DNA from 2 places in the Streptomyces sp. NPDC023838 genome. Region 1 is predicted to be linked to the other one. Evidence: riboswitches for the same ligand, from Rfam matches in the RefSeq annotation. Region 1 holds a riboswitch; the other holds the start of a gene.

Region 1 (7,276 bases):
CAATGTTCACTTCGAGATTGAACATCCCGAGTTCGGTCTGGAAATCCTTGCTCGCAATCCGCTCGAGAACCTCCCCGTTCATCATGCGCGGCATACCGTCGGGCCCCACGAGATTCAGCTCGATCTCCACGCCCATCAGATTCCTCGGGCGATCGAACCTCCGTTCGGTCAGGAGTCGCCCCAGCCCCTCCAGGCACTGCTGGAGCTTCTGCCGGTACGCGTGCCGATCGGACAGGTCGAACTCGCCCGCCACGACCTTCTCACCCATCGAAGCGTCCCTCCTCGAATGGGCAGCCGGCCCGGCCGGCCGCGTGCGTCACGATCGATAATGCCCAGGCTGGCTGATCTCTAACGCCCCATGGAAGGCGGCTGGGTAGTAAGCTGGTACGAACCGGCCTCGGGCACATGCATTCGGCATACAGCAACTTGCGGATACCACGCCTTCGGGAATCGTGAAAAACACCGACGGGTTTCGGCCTACCGCCATCGGCGGACCTTTGCAGGCCAGTCGGGTACCCTGTTCCGCGAATCGGGATGTATGCCGCACCACAAGGACCGGAATCCGACTTGCCCGCAATACTGACGACAGCTAGCTGAAACACGCCCTGAACACGTGTCGTATAAACTTCGCTGACGAGGCAGAGAGTTGGCGCCCCGGCCACTGTTCCCCCGGCCCCCCTCTGACCCCGTATCACCGCAGACAGCGCCGTCCGCAACGCCCACGCACCAACGTGTCTCCGAAGTGAGAGGCGACCCACCATGCCGCTGCATGTTCCCCCGGCCCCCGCGCCAGCCCTGCGCAGCGTCCTCGCGGCACTCGGTTCCCCCACCGCCGTCCGCGCGGCGCGCACTCCCGCCCTGCGATCCGCACAGGGCCCGCTGACCCCCGAACTCCCGCTCCCCGTCCATGTGCTGGACCGGATCACCCCGAGCGCCCGCGCCCCGCGCAGCCGCCTGGCCGGCTGGCGCTTCCTCATCAGCGACGGCGAGGGCGTGGTCGCGGCCGCGGACACCATGCTCACCCCGGACGGCTGGGCCTTCTCGCACTTCTTCGAGGGCCCCTACCTCGCCTCGACCCAGCGCGCCCTGCGCCAGGCGGAGGCGCTCACCATGGACTTCGAGCCCCGGCTGCTCTCGGTGCCGGAGCTGTACATGCTCACGCTGTGGCTGCGGCGCGACACCACGGCGGACCCCGCCTCCGGCGCCCTGGACCCGGCCGACCTGCTGGTGCCGCTGGCGCCCGCCCCGCCCGGCATCTGCGCCCACCGCCCGCACCGGGTCTCCGAGCTGCTGCCGGTGATGACGCTGCGGCTCACCCCCGCACCCCTGCTGAGCCAGCCCGTCTGACGTCCCGGCCACCCGGCTGGACGCCGCCCGCCCGGAAGAACCAGCCCGGAGCGCCCCGGAGCCCCTTCGCCCCGGGGCGCTGTGCTGTGCGCCGGTGCGCGCGTCCTCCGTACGGGCTAGTCCGTAACGGTCACCACGAACCACCCGAAGAGGCAGGGCAGTTGAGTTGAACCGGCCGCACGAGTGATGCGTCAATATGCAGTAGGAAGTGGTGCCGCGAAATCCCTGCGGATTGACGCCCGTAGGGCAACACTGGGAGCGGACCGACCGACTTACCAACGGGGGGCGGCCATGAACACCGCATCGAGCCGCAGGACACTCACTACTACGACGCAGCGAAAGAACGCATCCATGTGCCAGCACCAGCCAGCCTGCCCGACAGCCGACTCCGCCGACCGGGAGGCCGCGCAGCTCGTGGCGCACCACCCGGAGCAGGGCTGGAGCCTGCTGTGCAACGGCGTCCTCATCTTCGAGGACACCGGTGAGCTGCTGCCGGACGGGCGGATCATCGCCCCGCACCGGGCGCTGACAGCCGGACAGGTGGCGAAGGCCGCCTAGCGCGGCCGCCGGCACGGAGACAACCGCACAGCACCGCACGACAAGGGGCCGGCCCGGGGAGAAACCCCGCACCGGCCCCGATGTATGTGAGCCGTGGACGGCTCTACATCAATGGTCGTACGCGATCAGTTGTCGTACTCGTCCAGCGGCGGGCAGGAGCAGACCAGGTTGCGGTCGCCGAAGGCACCGTCGATGCGGCGCACCGGCGGCCAGTACTTGTCTGCGGCCGAGACGCCGGCCGGGAAGACCGCCTCCTCGCGGCTATACGCGTGGTTCCACTCGCCGCCGAGCGCGGCGGCGGTGTGCGGGGCGTTGGCGAGCGGGTTGTCGTCGGCGGGCCACTCGCCCGAGGCGACCTTCTCGATCTCGGCACGGATCGCGATCATCGTCTCGCAGAACCGGTCGATCTCGTTCAGGTCCTCGCTCTCGGTCGGCTCGATCATCAGCGTACCGGCCACCGGGAACGACATCGTGGGCGCGTGGAAGCCGTAGTCGATCAGACGCTTGGCGATGTCGTCGACGCTGACGCCGGTCGCCTTGGACAGCGGCCGCAGGTCCACGATGCACTCGTGGGCGACCAGGCCGTTGGGGCCGGTGTAGAGCACCGGGTAGTGCGGCTCCAGGCGCTTGGCGATGTAGTTGGCCGCGAGCACCGCGACCTGCGTCGCCCGCTTGAGGCCCTCGCCGCCCATCAGACGTACGTACGCCCACGAGATCGGCAGGATGCCCGCCGAGCCCCACGGGGCGGCCGAGATCGGGCCGACGCCCGTCTCGGGACCGGCCGTCGGCTGGAGCGGGTGGTTGGGCAGGTACGGCGCGAGGTGCGCGCGCACACCGACCGGGCCGACGCCGGGGCCGCCGCCGCCGTGCGGGATGCAGAACGTCTTGTGCAGGTTGAGGTGCGAGACGTCGCCGCCGAACTTGCCCGGCTTGGCGAGACCCACCAGCGCGTTGAGGTTGGCGCCGTCGACGTAGACCTGGCCGCCCGCGTCGTGCACCTCGCCGCAGATGTCCGCGACGTGCTCCTCGAAGACGCCGTGCGTGGACGGGTAGGTGATCATCAGCACCGAGAGCTCGTCGCGGTACTGCTCGATCTTGGCGCGCAGGTCGGCGATGTCGACCTCGCCGTCGTCGGCGGTCCTCACCACGACGACCTTCATGCCGGCCATCACGGCGCTGGCGGCGTTGGTGCCGTGCGCGGAGGACGGGATGAGGCAGACCGTGCGCTGCTCGTCGCCGTTGGCCCGGTGGTAGGCGCGGACCGCGAGCAGACCCGCGAGCTCGCCCTGGGACCCGGCGTTGGGCTGGATGGACACCGCGTCGTACCCGGTGACCTCCGCGAGGCGCTCCTCCAGCTCGTGGATGAGCGTGAGGTAGCCGCCGGCCTGCTCGGCCGGCGCGAAGGGGTGCATCTGGCCGAACTCGGGCCAGGTGACCGGCTCCATCTCGGTCGTCGCGTTCAGTTTCATGGTGCAGGAGCCGAGCGGGATCATGCCGCGGTCCAGCGCGTAGTCACGGTCGGCGAGCTTGCGCAGGTAGCGCAGCATCGCGGTCTCGGAGCGGTGCTGGTGGAAGACCGGGTGGGTGAGGAAGGCGTCGCCGCGCAGCAGCGCCGACGGCAGCGTGTCGGCGGCCGTGGCGTCCAGCGCCTCGATGTCGCCCTCGGCGCCGAAGGCGGCCCAGACGGCGGCGACGCGGTCGCGATCGGTGGTCTCGTCGCAGGCGATCGAGACGGTGTCGGCGTCGACCAGGTGCAGGTTGACCCCGCCGTCCCGGGCGGCGGCGACGGCCTCGGCGGCCTTGCCGGGCACGCGCACGGTCAGCGTGTCGAAGTACGAACCGTGCACGACCTCCACACCGGCGGCGCGCAGGCCCTCGGCGAGGATCACCGCGTAGCGGTGGGTGCGGCGGGCGATCTGCCGCAGGCCGTCCGGGCCGTGGTAGACCGCGTACATCCCGGCCATGACGGCGAGCAGGACCTGCGCCGTACAGATGTTGCTGGTGGCCTTCTCGCGGCGGATGTGCTGCTCGCGGGTCTGCAGCGCCAGGCGGTACGCCTTGTTGCCGTCGGCGTCGACGGAGACGCCGACGAGGCGGCCGGGCAGGCTGCGGGCGAACTTCTCCTGGACCGCCATGTAGCCGGCGTGCGGGCCGCCGAAGCCCATCGGGACGCCGAAACGCTGGGTGGTGCCGACCGCGATGTCCGCGCCGAGCTCGCCGGGCGAGGTCAGCAGGGTCAGGGCGAGCAGGTCGGCGGCGACCGTGACGATCGCGCCCAGCTCGTGGGCCTCGTCGATGACCGGCTTGAGGTCGCGGACCTCGCCGGAGGCGCCCGGGTACTGGAGCAGCACGCCGAACACACCGCGTTCGGCCACCTCGGCCGGGATGCCGCGGCTCAGGTCGGCGACGACGACCTCGACACCGGTCGGCTCGGCGCGCGTCTCTATGACGGCGACGGTCTGCGGCAGGGTGTCCGCGTCGACGAGGAAGACCCCGCCCTTGACCTTGCCGACCCGGCGCGAGAGCGCGAGCGCCTCGGCGGCCGCGGTGCCCTCGTCGAGCAGGGAGGCGCCCGAGGTGGGCAGCCCGGTGAGGTCGGCGACGACGGTCTGGAAGTTGAGCAGCGCCTCCAGGCGGCCCTGCGAGATCTCCGGCTGGTACGGCGTGTACGCGGTGTACCAGGCCGGGTTCTCCATGACGTTGCGCAGGATCACCGGCGGCGTGAACGTGCCGTAGTAGCCCAGACCGATCATCGGGGCCAGCACCTTGTTGCGGTCGGCGAGGGAGCGCAGCTCGGCCAGGACCTCGGCCTCGGTGCGGGCGCCGGGCAGACCCAGCGCCTCGGCGCTCTTGATCACGTCCGGCACCGCGGCGGCGGTCAGCTCGTCGAGCGAGCCGTAGCCCACCTGCGCGAGCATCTTCGCCTGGGCCTCGGCATCGGGCCCGATGTGACGCTGCTCGAAGGGGATGCCACGCTCGAGCTCGGTGAGCGGCATGCGGTTGGCGGTCATTACGGAGGCCTCCTGGTCTGCACGACCTGCGAGGGGCACCACGGCGCGGGTACCCGGACGGCCTCCCCCTCTGTCATCTCAACCTGAGAGCTTCACCGGGGCGCGTGGGGGCGTCCCGGCTTTCACCGTCGGTGAGGAAAGGGTGCGCGCACAGGCGTATGCCCGCACGTCCCCCGTCCTGCTTTCCAGAGTGACCTCGTCCGCGCGGTACGTGGGCCTGAGAGATTCCGGGGAGGATTTGCTCCTTCGGCGCCTCCGGACTTCTTTCCGGAGGACTCTCCCGCGCGGGGTCAGCAGCCATGGCCAGGGTACCAGCGCGCCATGGGGCTGATCCTTCGAGTGGCCGACGCCCGCGATGTGCACTTTCGTAGTGCTTACGAGCAGTTGCGACCAGTTGGAGGGACCGTGCAGACCGATATCGATCCGCGCAGCCTGATCGGCCGCAAGGCGTTCGACCGCAACGGCAACAAGATCGGGACGGTGGACGAGGTCTACCTCGACGACGCCACCGGAGTACCCGAGTGGGCCGCCGTACGCACCGGCCTGTTCAGCCGGGACGCCTTCGTCCCGCTGGAGCCCAGCACCCTCGTCGACGACGCCCTGCACATTCCCTACGACCGGGCGCTGATCAAGGACGCTCCCGACTTCGGTGTCGGCCGCCATCTCTCCCCCGAACAGGAGCTGCAGCTCTACCACCACTACGGTCTGGACATCGCCGCCCCCGATCCGCTCCCCGGCACCGACCGGGACTTCGGCCGGCTGGCGGGCGAGGAGGACGACGAGGCCTGACCCTCCGCGTCTCCCGTCCCCCGGTCACCCGTCCCCGCGGCCGCGGGTGCCGACGGCTCCTCGGCGGCCGCCACCAGCGGCAGCGGCTCGGACGGCTCCAGGTCGGGGTCGTCCACCCGGAACGTCCGCACCCGTCCGGGCACGGCCGACGTGGGCGTCTCGAACCGGATCGTCACCCGCCCCACCCCGCTGCCCTGGACCCAGCCGGGGCCGAACTCGCGGTGGTGCACGTCGTGCCCGGCCAGCCAGCGCCGCTCGGCCGGGTCCACCGCCTCCGCCTGCTCGGGGGCGGCCGGACCCGCCTCGTCCTCGGCGGCCGCCTCCTCGACCGCCCCCTGCTCACCGGCCGCCTGGGCGAAGAGGTCCTCCTGCGTGAAGTCCGCGAGGCCGCTGACCCCGACCCCCAGGAGGCGCACCCCGCCCGTCGTGTCGACGGAGTCGAGCAGACGGTGGGCCGCCTCGCGCACCACCGTCGGGTCGTCCGTGGGCCCCCTGAGCGTCTCCGACCGGGTCAGCGTCGAGAAGTCGTATCTGCGGACCTTCAGGACGATCGTGCGGCCCGAGTGGCCGGAGGCGCGCAGGCGCTGCACACAGCGGTCGGCGAGCCGCGCCACCTCGTTCATCACCCGCACCCGGTCGTGCAGATCCACGTCGAAGGTGTCCTCGACCGACACCGATTTGGTGTCCCGCTCGGCCACCACCGGACGGTCGTCGAGCCCCAGGGCCATCCGGTGCAGCGACGCCCCGTGTGCCTTGCCGAGGAGCCGTACGAGCTCGTCCTCGCCCGCCTCGGCCAGATCCGCCACCGTGGTCATCCCGGCGCGGCGCAGATGCTCCCCGGTCGCGGGCCCCACGCCCGGCAGCGTCCTGACCGGCATCGGGGCGAGCAGCTCCCGCTCGGTGCCGGGCTCTATGAGCAGCATCCCGTCCGGCTTCGCCTCCTCCGAGGCGATCTTCGCCAGCATCTTGGACCCCGCCAGCCCCACCGACCCCGTCAGACCCGTGACCGCGCGGATGTCCGCACGCAGCCGCAGACCTGCCTCACGGGCCGACTGGGCGTCCCACGCGACTCCCCCGGCTTCCAGGTCCACGAACGCCTCGTCGAGGCTCAGGGGCTCCACCAGAGGCGACAGCCGCCCCAGCAACTCCATCACCTGCTCGCTGATCGAACGGTAGAACCCGAAGCGCGGCACCAGATACGCGCCGTTGGGACACAGCCGTCTCGCCTGCGCCATCGGCATCGCGGAACGCGCGCCGAAGCGCCGTGCCTCGTACGACGCGGTGGCCACCACACCGCGCGGTCCGAGGCCGCCCACGATCACGGGTTTTCCGCGCAGACTGGGCTTCGACGCCTGCTCTGCGGCGGCGAAGAAGGCATCCATGTCCAGATGCAGAATGGTCGGCGCGGCTCTCACATCACCGATGCTGCCTCACGCCACTGACAATCGGCCCCCGGCGGCCCGGCGCACCTCAGACCGCGCGGTTGCGGCGCCGGGCGAGCTCGTCGGCGGGGTTGTGCCCGACCAGCGTCTCGCCGGTGTCGACGCGTTCTCCGTGCAGCTGGGACAGGG
Region 2 (7,276 bases), on a different contig from region 1:
ACAGCAGGTTCTTGCGGTAGATCAGCGGAACGGCGGAGGCGTTCTCGGCGACCATCTTGTCGATGTCGCCCCAGGCCTTCTCACGGGCGGTCTTGTCCGTGTTGGAGATGGCGTCGTTCAGCGCCTTGTTGATCGCCGGGTCGTTCAGCTCCTGGACGTTGTTGCCACCGGACGGCTTGATGGCCGCGCCGTTGATGACCTGGTCCAGGAAGCCGAAGCCGGTCGGCCAGTCGGCACCCCACGCGGTCATGAGCATGCCGAGCTTGTGGTCGTGCACGTACTGCGGGTTGCCGGCGAAGTTCTGGAAGTACTTGCCCGCGGGGAAGGACTTGATCTCGGCGTTGATGTTGAGCTTCTTCAGCGACGCCTGGACCGCGGTGGCCATGGCCATCTCGGAGGGACGGTCGGAGCGGGCCGTCAGGTTGGTCGAGAAGCCGTTCGGCTGACCGCACTGCTTGAGCTCGTCCTTGGCCTTGGCCTCGTCGCCCTTGTCGCCCGGGGTCTCGTACAGGTTGAACTTGGCGTAGCCGTTGACCGACGGCGGCAGCAGCGTCGAGGCGACGTCACCCTTGGGCGCGCCACCCGCGGCGGCCTGGATCGACGCCTTGTCGATGCCCCACTGGACGGCCTTGCGGCAGTGGATGTTGTCGAACGGGGCGACGTTCACGTTCAGACCGATGTACGAGGTCGCGCCGGCGTACGAACCGTCCGTCTGCGACTTGTACTTGGCGTTGGTGATCACCTTGGGCTGGGTCTGCGGGGAGACACCGGTGCCGGCCGCGTCGACGGTCAGGTTGTCGGCGAGGAGGTCGTTGTCGACCGTGACCGCGTTGACCTTGAACCGGATGCTGATCTTGTCCGGCAGGGCCGGGCGGTTCGGGTCGGTCTTCGGGTCCCACTGCGTGTTGCGGACGAGGGTCGCGCCCTTGCCCTCCTCGTAGGACTCGAACTTGTACGGGCCTGAGGAGACGATGTGCTGGACGTAGGTCGCGCCCCCGTCCTTGGCCCGCGGCACGGGCGCCGTCTGCGAGAAGGTCGCCAGGTAGTCGAAGTCCGCGAAGGCGTCCTTCAGCTTGAAGACGATGGTGTTGTCGTCCGGCGTCTCGATGGACGCGATGCCCTTCGGGTCCTTGTTCTTGTACGGACCCTCGTACTTGTCGCCACCCTCCAGGTGGGACTTGAAGTACGTCGGGCCGTTGGACAGCGCCTCGGGGGCGAAGTTCGAGCGCTCGACGGCGTACTTGATGTCCTTCGAGGTGATCGGCGTGCCGTCCTCGAACTTCAGGCCCTTGCGCAGGGTGTACGTCCAGGTCTTCGCGTCGGCGCTGGGCTTGCCGAGCGACTCCGCGAGGTCCGGGACCACGGTCAGGCCGTCCTTGCCGGCGGCCGGCTTGAACGTGGTGAGCGTACGGCCGTACAGGCGGGAGAAGTTCTGCACCCAGCCGTAGTACGTGTTGCCCGGGTCCAGGGAGTCCGGCACGTCCGACATGGCGTAGGTGGCGGTGCCCCCCTTCTTGTCGGACTTGTTCACGATCTGGGAAAGCGCGGCGTCGGTGACGGACTTGCCGCCCTTACCGCTGCTGTCCTTGTCCTTGGAGTCGTTGCACGCGGTGGCCCCCAGTGTCAGCGCCACGGCGGTAGCGATCAGAACGGTCGCTTTTCTCGTCTTCACCTGAGGAATGCCCCCTCTATGGATGGTTGCGGCAGATGTGATGCGTATCTGGCAGGTGCCGCGTGCTTACTTGCCTCGCGGGTCGAGGGCGTCTCGCAGCCCGTCGCCCAGCAGGTTGAACGCCAGGACCGTGATGAAGATCGCCAGGCCCGGCACGATCATGTACTGCGGGTCCGCCTCGTAGAGGTCGGTCGCAGTGGAGAGCATTCCGCCCCACGATGCCTGCGGCGGCGAGATGCCGACGCCGAGGAAGCTGAGGCCTGCCTCGAACAGGATGTTCGTGGGGATCAGGAGCGTCGCGTAGACCAGGATCGGTGCGACCAGGTTCGGCAGCAGCTCCCGGATCAGGATGAACGGACCGCGGGCGCCGAGGCTCTTGGCCGCCTCGACGAACTCGCGTTCGCGCAGGCTGAGCGTCTGGGCCCGGACGATACGGCCCATGTACGGCCAGCTGAAGAAGCCGATCACGAAGATCAGCACGCTGATCCTCAGTGGCAGCCCGGTCAGTCCGAACGCCCCGTCCTGGAGGGACGCGGAGATCGAGATGGCGAAGAGCAGCAGCGGGAACGCCAGGAAGACGTCCATCGCGCGGCTGATCAGGGTGTCCGCCCAGCCGCCGTAGAAGCCGGCCGTGACGCCCATGATCACGCCGATGACGACCGAGAGCAGCGTGGCGCCGCCCGCGACGAGCAGCGACACCCAGGAGCCCTCGATGATCCGGGACAGGATGTCGCGCCCGTACTGCGGGTCGACACCCAGCGGGTGCTCCCAACTCATGCCGCCCCAGGCTCCCTTGGGTGCCAGCAGGGCCGGGTCGATCAGCTCCTGGTGGAACTCGTTCGGGTCGAGCCCGAACGCCCACTGGATGGGCTTGGAGAGAACGGCGAGCAGGACGAGCAGGACGACGACGACGCCACCGGCGACCGCGAGTTTGTCGCGCTTGAAGCGCGTCCAAGCGATCTGTCCGAGTGAACGGCCCTCGATCTGGCTCTGCTTGGCCCCCGTGAGTACTGCCTCCGGCGGCACCTCGGCAGCCGATCCGGTGGTCTCGAGCGGTGCGGTCACAGTGCCTCTGACCCCTCCTGGCCGGCGGATGGCCGGCCCGTACCAGCCGCTGTGGCGGCTTGTTCCATCAGGTGGTGCGGTGATCTGCGACGGGCCAACCGGCCCTTGTTAGCCGGGAGTCTTCAACGCGTTTGCGATCACCCGCCAGACCTGACGGTGAATGGTTGCCTAAACGTGATGCGGTCAGATGACTTCCGTTATGCGGACGTCGTGATCGTCTGAGCGGACCAGTCGGGCACTAACCGACCAGATCGGTCATGTCGCCCAACTGCGTTTATGTGCAGTGGTTTTTGGGCCCGAGGAGGCGGATCAGTACGCGCGCGGGGCGGCCGGGGGGTAGCCGTACCCGCCCGCCGGGGCCGCCGGGGCGGCGTGCGCCTCGCGGTCGTAGAAGGGGCGCCCGTTGGCGCGCAGCCACATGCCGACCGGGTCGTACTCGTCGGAGAGGGCCACCGTGGAGACCGGCAGCCCGTCGGGCACGGCGGCGATCGCCTGCTGCATCATCGCGCGCACCGCGTCCACGGACTGCGGCCCGGTGTCGTAGAGGTCGAGGCCGATGGCCAGGTACGGGGTGCCGAGCGCGGGCTGCACCCAGGCGCGGCGCAGCGCCCGGACGGCCGGGGTGCGGTGCGCGTGCTGCGCGAGCAGGGCGTAGAACTGCGGGATCTCCACGGCCGGTTCGGTGATCCGCAGCGGGCCCGCGGGCATCCGGTCGAGGCCGGTGGCGATCCGGCGCAGATCGGTCCAGGGGATGCCGACCCCGCCGCCCGGGGCGTGCGGGTTGAGCCAGATCCCGTACCGGTCGGGGTAGAGGGCGCGCGCGATGTCACCGCCGGTGACCACTTCGTGGGCCCGGTTCCAGCCACTGGCGGCGAGCTCCTGCGCGGAGGTCACACAGGGTGCGTACGCCACCCCGTCGACCTCCATGTTCCCGTACTGCGCGTCGGGGGCGCCGGGGCGGCCGTGCCAGAGCAGCATCCACAGCCGGCCGGACGAGGGGTCGCCGAGGGCGTGCAGCAGCGCCTCGTACGCGTCGTAGCGTCCGGGGGCCACCTGGCGCAGCATGTGCTCGACCTGCCCGGCCGCCGCGGTGCCTGACGCACTCACCCTGGGTCCCGCCCCTCTTCGGTCCCCCGCGCCGCCGGTACACAGGCGTGCCGCCGCGGGGGTCTACGGATTATGAAACCAGCTTATGCGGGAGGAGCCGGGGGGTGGCCGGTGGATGCGGCGGACTTCCGCCCGGATCGGCTTCGCGGTGCTGGTGAGCGGGGTCTACGGCCTGTCCGTGGCTCGCGTGTAGAAGGGGCGCACTCGCTCGCGCATCCAGTCGCCCACCGGGTCCTGGGCCACGTCGAGCAGCACCAGGTTCACCGGCCAGCCGACCGGCACCCGGCCCAGCGCGCGGCCCAGTGCCTCCATGGGGGCGTTGCGCCCGGCCCCGTCCCAGGTGGAGAACTCCACGCCGATGAGGAGCGTCGGGGCGTCGCCCTCGATGGAGGCGAGCGCGCGGCGGGCGGTGAGCACCACGCCGGTGGCGTCGAACTCGGCGGCCGCGGCGGTCAGGAAGTCGACCGGGTCCTCCTGCCAGTCGGGCTCGAAGAGCCGGACCCGGGCGCCGGAGGCGGGCCCGTCCAGGGCGGTGCGCCCGGTACGGCACAACTCGGCCACCGCGGGCGGCGGCAGCGGTACGCCGACCGCGCCCTCCGGGTTCAGCGCGATGCCCAGCTGCGGGGGCAGCCCCCGGGCGAACTCGACGGCGGGCGCCACGGCGAACGACATGTGCGGCCCGACGCACTGGAGGAACTGCTGCTCGGAGCTGTAGACGGGGACGTAGGGGGCGCCGTCGATCTCCATGGTGGGGAGGTCCAGGTCGGCGCTCTCACGGCTGCCGCCGTTGGGAAGGGGGACCCAGACGGGGTTGCGGCCCATGACCTCTATCAGGCGGGGGCCCGCACCCGGGACGCCGAGCGAGGCCGCCAGGGCCTCCTCCAGCTCGTTGCCCGGCCAGCCGCCGCCGCCCTGGGGGTGCGGGAATTCCATGTGCCTGTCCTTTGTCTGCTGGCCGTCTCTGGTTCTGCTGACCGTCTCTGGGTCTGCTGACCGTCTCTGGCTGGTCGTGCCCACGCGGCGGAGCCGCAATGTCACAGCCCCGCGCCCCTCGGAAGACGGGGGGTGCGAGTCCCCGGCACGGAAACCTTAGCGTCGGGCCGGGTTCTCCTCGAAGGCGAACCGTGCCACCGCCCCCGCCGCCTCCCGGTCCAGCAGAACCGCCGACGCGACCCCTCTGGGCAGGCGACCCTCGGCCACCGCGGCTATCAGGCGGGGCACCGCCCTGGCGTGGCGGGCGAAGGCGTACGCGGAGACCTTGCGGCCGCGGGCCACCTGGCCCGCCAGGGCCGTCTGCGGGGAGACGTCCAGGAGCACCAGGTGCAGCGAGCGCCCGCCCCGCGCCGCCGCCCTCGCCAGCGACCAGCGCACCCAGGCGTGGGTGCCGCAGTCGTGGACGGCCAGGCCGCCGCCCGCCCGCAGCGCCCGGTGCATCCGCAGGAAGTGGGCGACGCGGGCGACCGGGCGGTACAGCGCGTACGGCACCCCGGGCAGCCGGGCCTCCCAGGCCTTGCGGGTGTCCTGGGAGTCGATGCCCAGGCCCGGCGCGGCCTGCCGCAGCAGGGTCGTCTTGCCGCTGCCGGGCAGACCGGAGACCACCACCACGTCCCCCTCGGCGAACCGGAGCGTGTGCGGTGAGCGGCCGCCCAGGCCGCGCAGGTCCCGTACCACCGGAACCGGCGCGTCCGCCCGCGCCGCCGCCGTCGTGTGAACCGTCATGGGCCCTCCCCCTGTCGGGTCGTGCGACCCGTCCCCGATGAGCGTAAAGAGATGGTAATGAGACCTGAGTGATGTGTCGTTCCGGGGAGGCGTGCAATGATGTGCCCGCCAACTGCATACCGGCCGCTTGAATCCACGCGGGAGAGTCCTCGGTCAGTTCCCGGGGCGCCGAAGGAGCAAGTCCCTCCCTTGAATCTCTCAGGCCCCGTACCGCGTGGATGAGGCAGATCTGAAAAGCGGGCCGCGCGTTCCCAAACGGCGCGGCTCCACCCAAGGTGCAAGCCAGGACCCCGACGTGCGTCCGGCGAACCTCTCAGGTTCCGATGACAGATGGGGAGGATCGTCCTCGCCGTCATGCCCTGGGAGCCACACCCTCATGAGCAACCCCCGTCTCACCGCCCTCGACGCACTGCACCGTTCGCTGGGCGCGACCATGACCGACTTCGCCGGCTGGGACATGCCGCTGCGGTACGGCAGCGAGCGCGACGAGCACACCGCGGTCCGCACCCGGGCCGGTCTCTTCGACCTGTCCCACATGGGCGAGATCACCGTCACCGGACCGGAAGCCGTCAAGGCCCTGGACTACGCGCTGGTCGGCAACATGAGCACCATCGGCGTGGGCCGCGCCCGGTACACGATGATCTGCCAGGAGGACGGCGGCATCGTCGACGACCTGATCGTCTACCGCCTCGGCGAGCAGGAGTACATGGTCGTCGCCAACGCCGGCAACGCCCAGGTCGTCCTGGACGCGATCACCGAGCGCGCGGCCGCCTTCGACGCCGAGGTCCGCGACGACCGCGACAACTACGCGCTGCTCGCCGTCCAGGGCCCCGAGTCCCCCGCCATCCTCGCCTCGCTCACCGACGCCGACCTCGACGGCCTGAAGTACTACGCGGGCCTGCCCGGCACGGTGGCCGGTGTCCCGGCCCTCATCGCCCGTACGGGCTACACCGGCGAGGACGGTTTCGAGCTCTTCGTGGCCCCGGCCGACGCCGAGCGGCTGTGGCGCGCGCTGACCGACGCGGGCAAGGACGCGGGCCTGGTGCCGTGCGGTCTGTCCTGCCGCGACACCCTGCGCCTCGAGGCGGGCATGCCGCTGTACGGGCACGAGCTGACCACCGCGCTGACGCCGTTCGACGCGGGGCTCGGCCGGGTCGTGAAGTTCGAGAAGGAGGGCGACTTCGTGGGCCGCGAGGCCCTGGAGGCCGCCGCCGAGCGCGCCGCCGCCAAGGCGCCGCGCAAGCTGGTCGGCCTGGTGGCCGAGGGCCGCCGGGTGCCGCGGTCCGGATTCTCCGTGGTGGCGGACGGCGAGGTCGTCGGCGAGGTCACCTCGGGCGCCCCCTCGCCCACGCTGGGCAAGCCGATCGCCATGGCGTACGTGGACGCCGCGCACGCCGCACCGGGCACCTCCGGCGTGGGCGTCGACATTCGCGGTACGCATGAGGCGTACGAGGTCGTGGCGCTGCCGTTCTACAAGCGCCAGAAGTGACCCCTCGCACACGCACCGCATGACTTTTCCGTTCACCACCACTCCCCCTCGTACAGGAGAATTCAGGTCATGAGCAACCCCCAGCAGCTGCGCTACAGCAAGGAGCACGAGTGGCTGTCGGCCGCCGCGGACGGCGTCTCGACGGTCGGCATCACGGAGCACGCGGCCAACGCGCTCGGTGACGTGGTGTTCGTCCAGCTCCCGGAGGTCGGTGACACGGTGAC

What was found. Region 1 has a riboswitch for glycine ahead of gcvP (aminomethyl-transferring glycine dehydrogenase). Riboswitches for the same ligand answer to the same signal wherever they lie in the genome.
Region 2: another riboswitch for glycine. It lies ahead of gcvT (glycine cleavage system aminomethyltransferase GcvT); the one in region 1 lies ahead of gcvP (aminomethyl-transferring glycine dehydrogenase).

Annotation. Positions count from the first base shown of each region.
Region 1 is NZ_JBFAAD010000026.1:8,842-16,117, reverse strand. Features, by position in the region: gene AB0G17_RS26725 (glutamate--cysteine ligase) at 1-268, opposite strand, end outside; gene AB0G17_RS26720 (hypothetical protein) at 760-1,347, shown strand; gene AB0G17_RS26715 (DUF5999 family protein) at 1,699-1,905, shown strand; gene gcvP (aminomethyl-transferring glycine dehydrogenase) at 2,031-4,916, opposite strand; glycine riboswitch at 5,112-5,209, opposite strand; gene AB0G17_RS26705 (PRC-barrel domain-containing protein) at 5,322-5,705, shown strand; gene AB0G17_RS26700 (DNA polymerase IV) at 5,615-7,120, opposite strand; gene AB0G17_RS26695 (MerR family transcriptional regulator) at 7,176-7,276, opposite strand, start outside.
Region 2 is NZ_JBFAAD010000009.1:151,266-158,541, forward strand. Features, by position in the region: gene AB0G17_RS14485 (ABC transporter substrate-binding protein) at 1-1,672, opposite strand, end outside; gene AB0G17_RS14490 (ABC transporter permease) at 1,739-2,737, opposite strand; gene AB0G17_RS14495 (enhanced serine sensitivity protein SseB C-terminal domain-containing protein) at 3,047-3,844, opposite strand; gene AB0G17_RS14500 (enhanced serine sensitivity protein SseB) at 4,010-4,777, opposite strand; gene AB0G17_RS14505 (AAA family ATPase) at 4,934-5,563, opposite strand; glycine riboswitch at 5,692-5,786, shown strand; gene gcvT (glycine cleavage system aminomethyltransferase GcvT) at 5,940-7,052, shown strand; gene gcvH (glycine cleavage system protein GcvH) at 7,122-7,276, shown strand, end outside.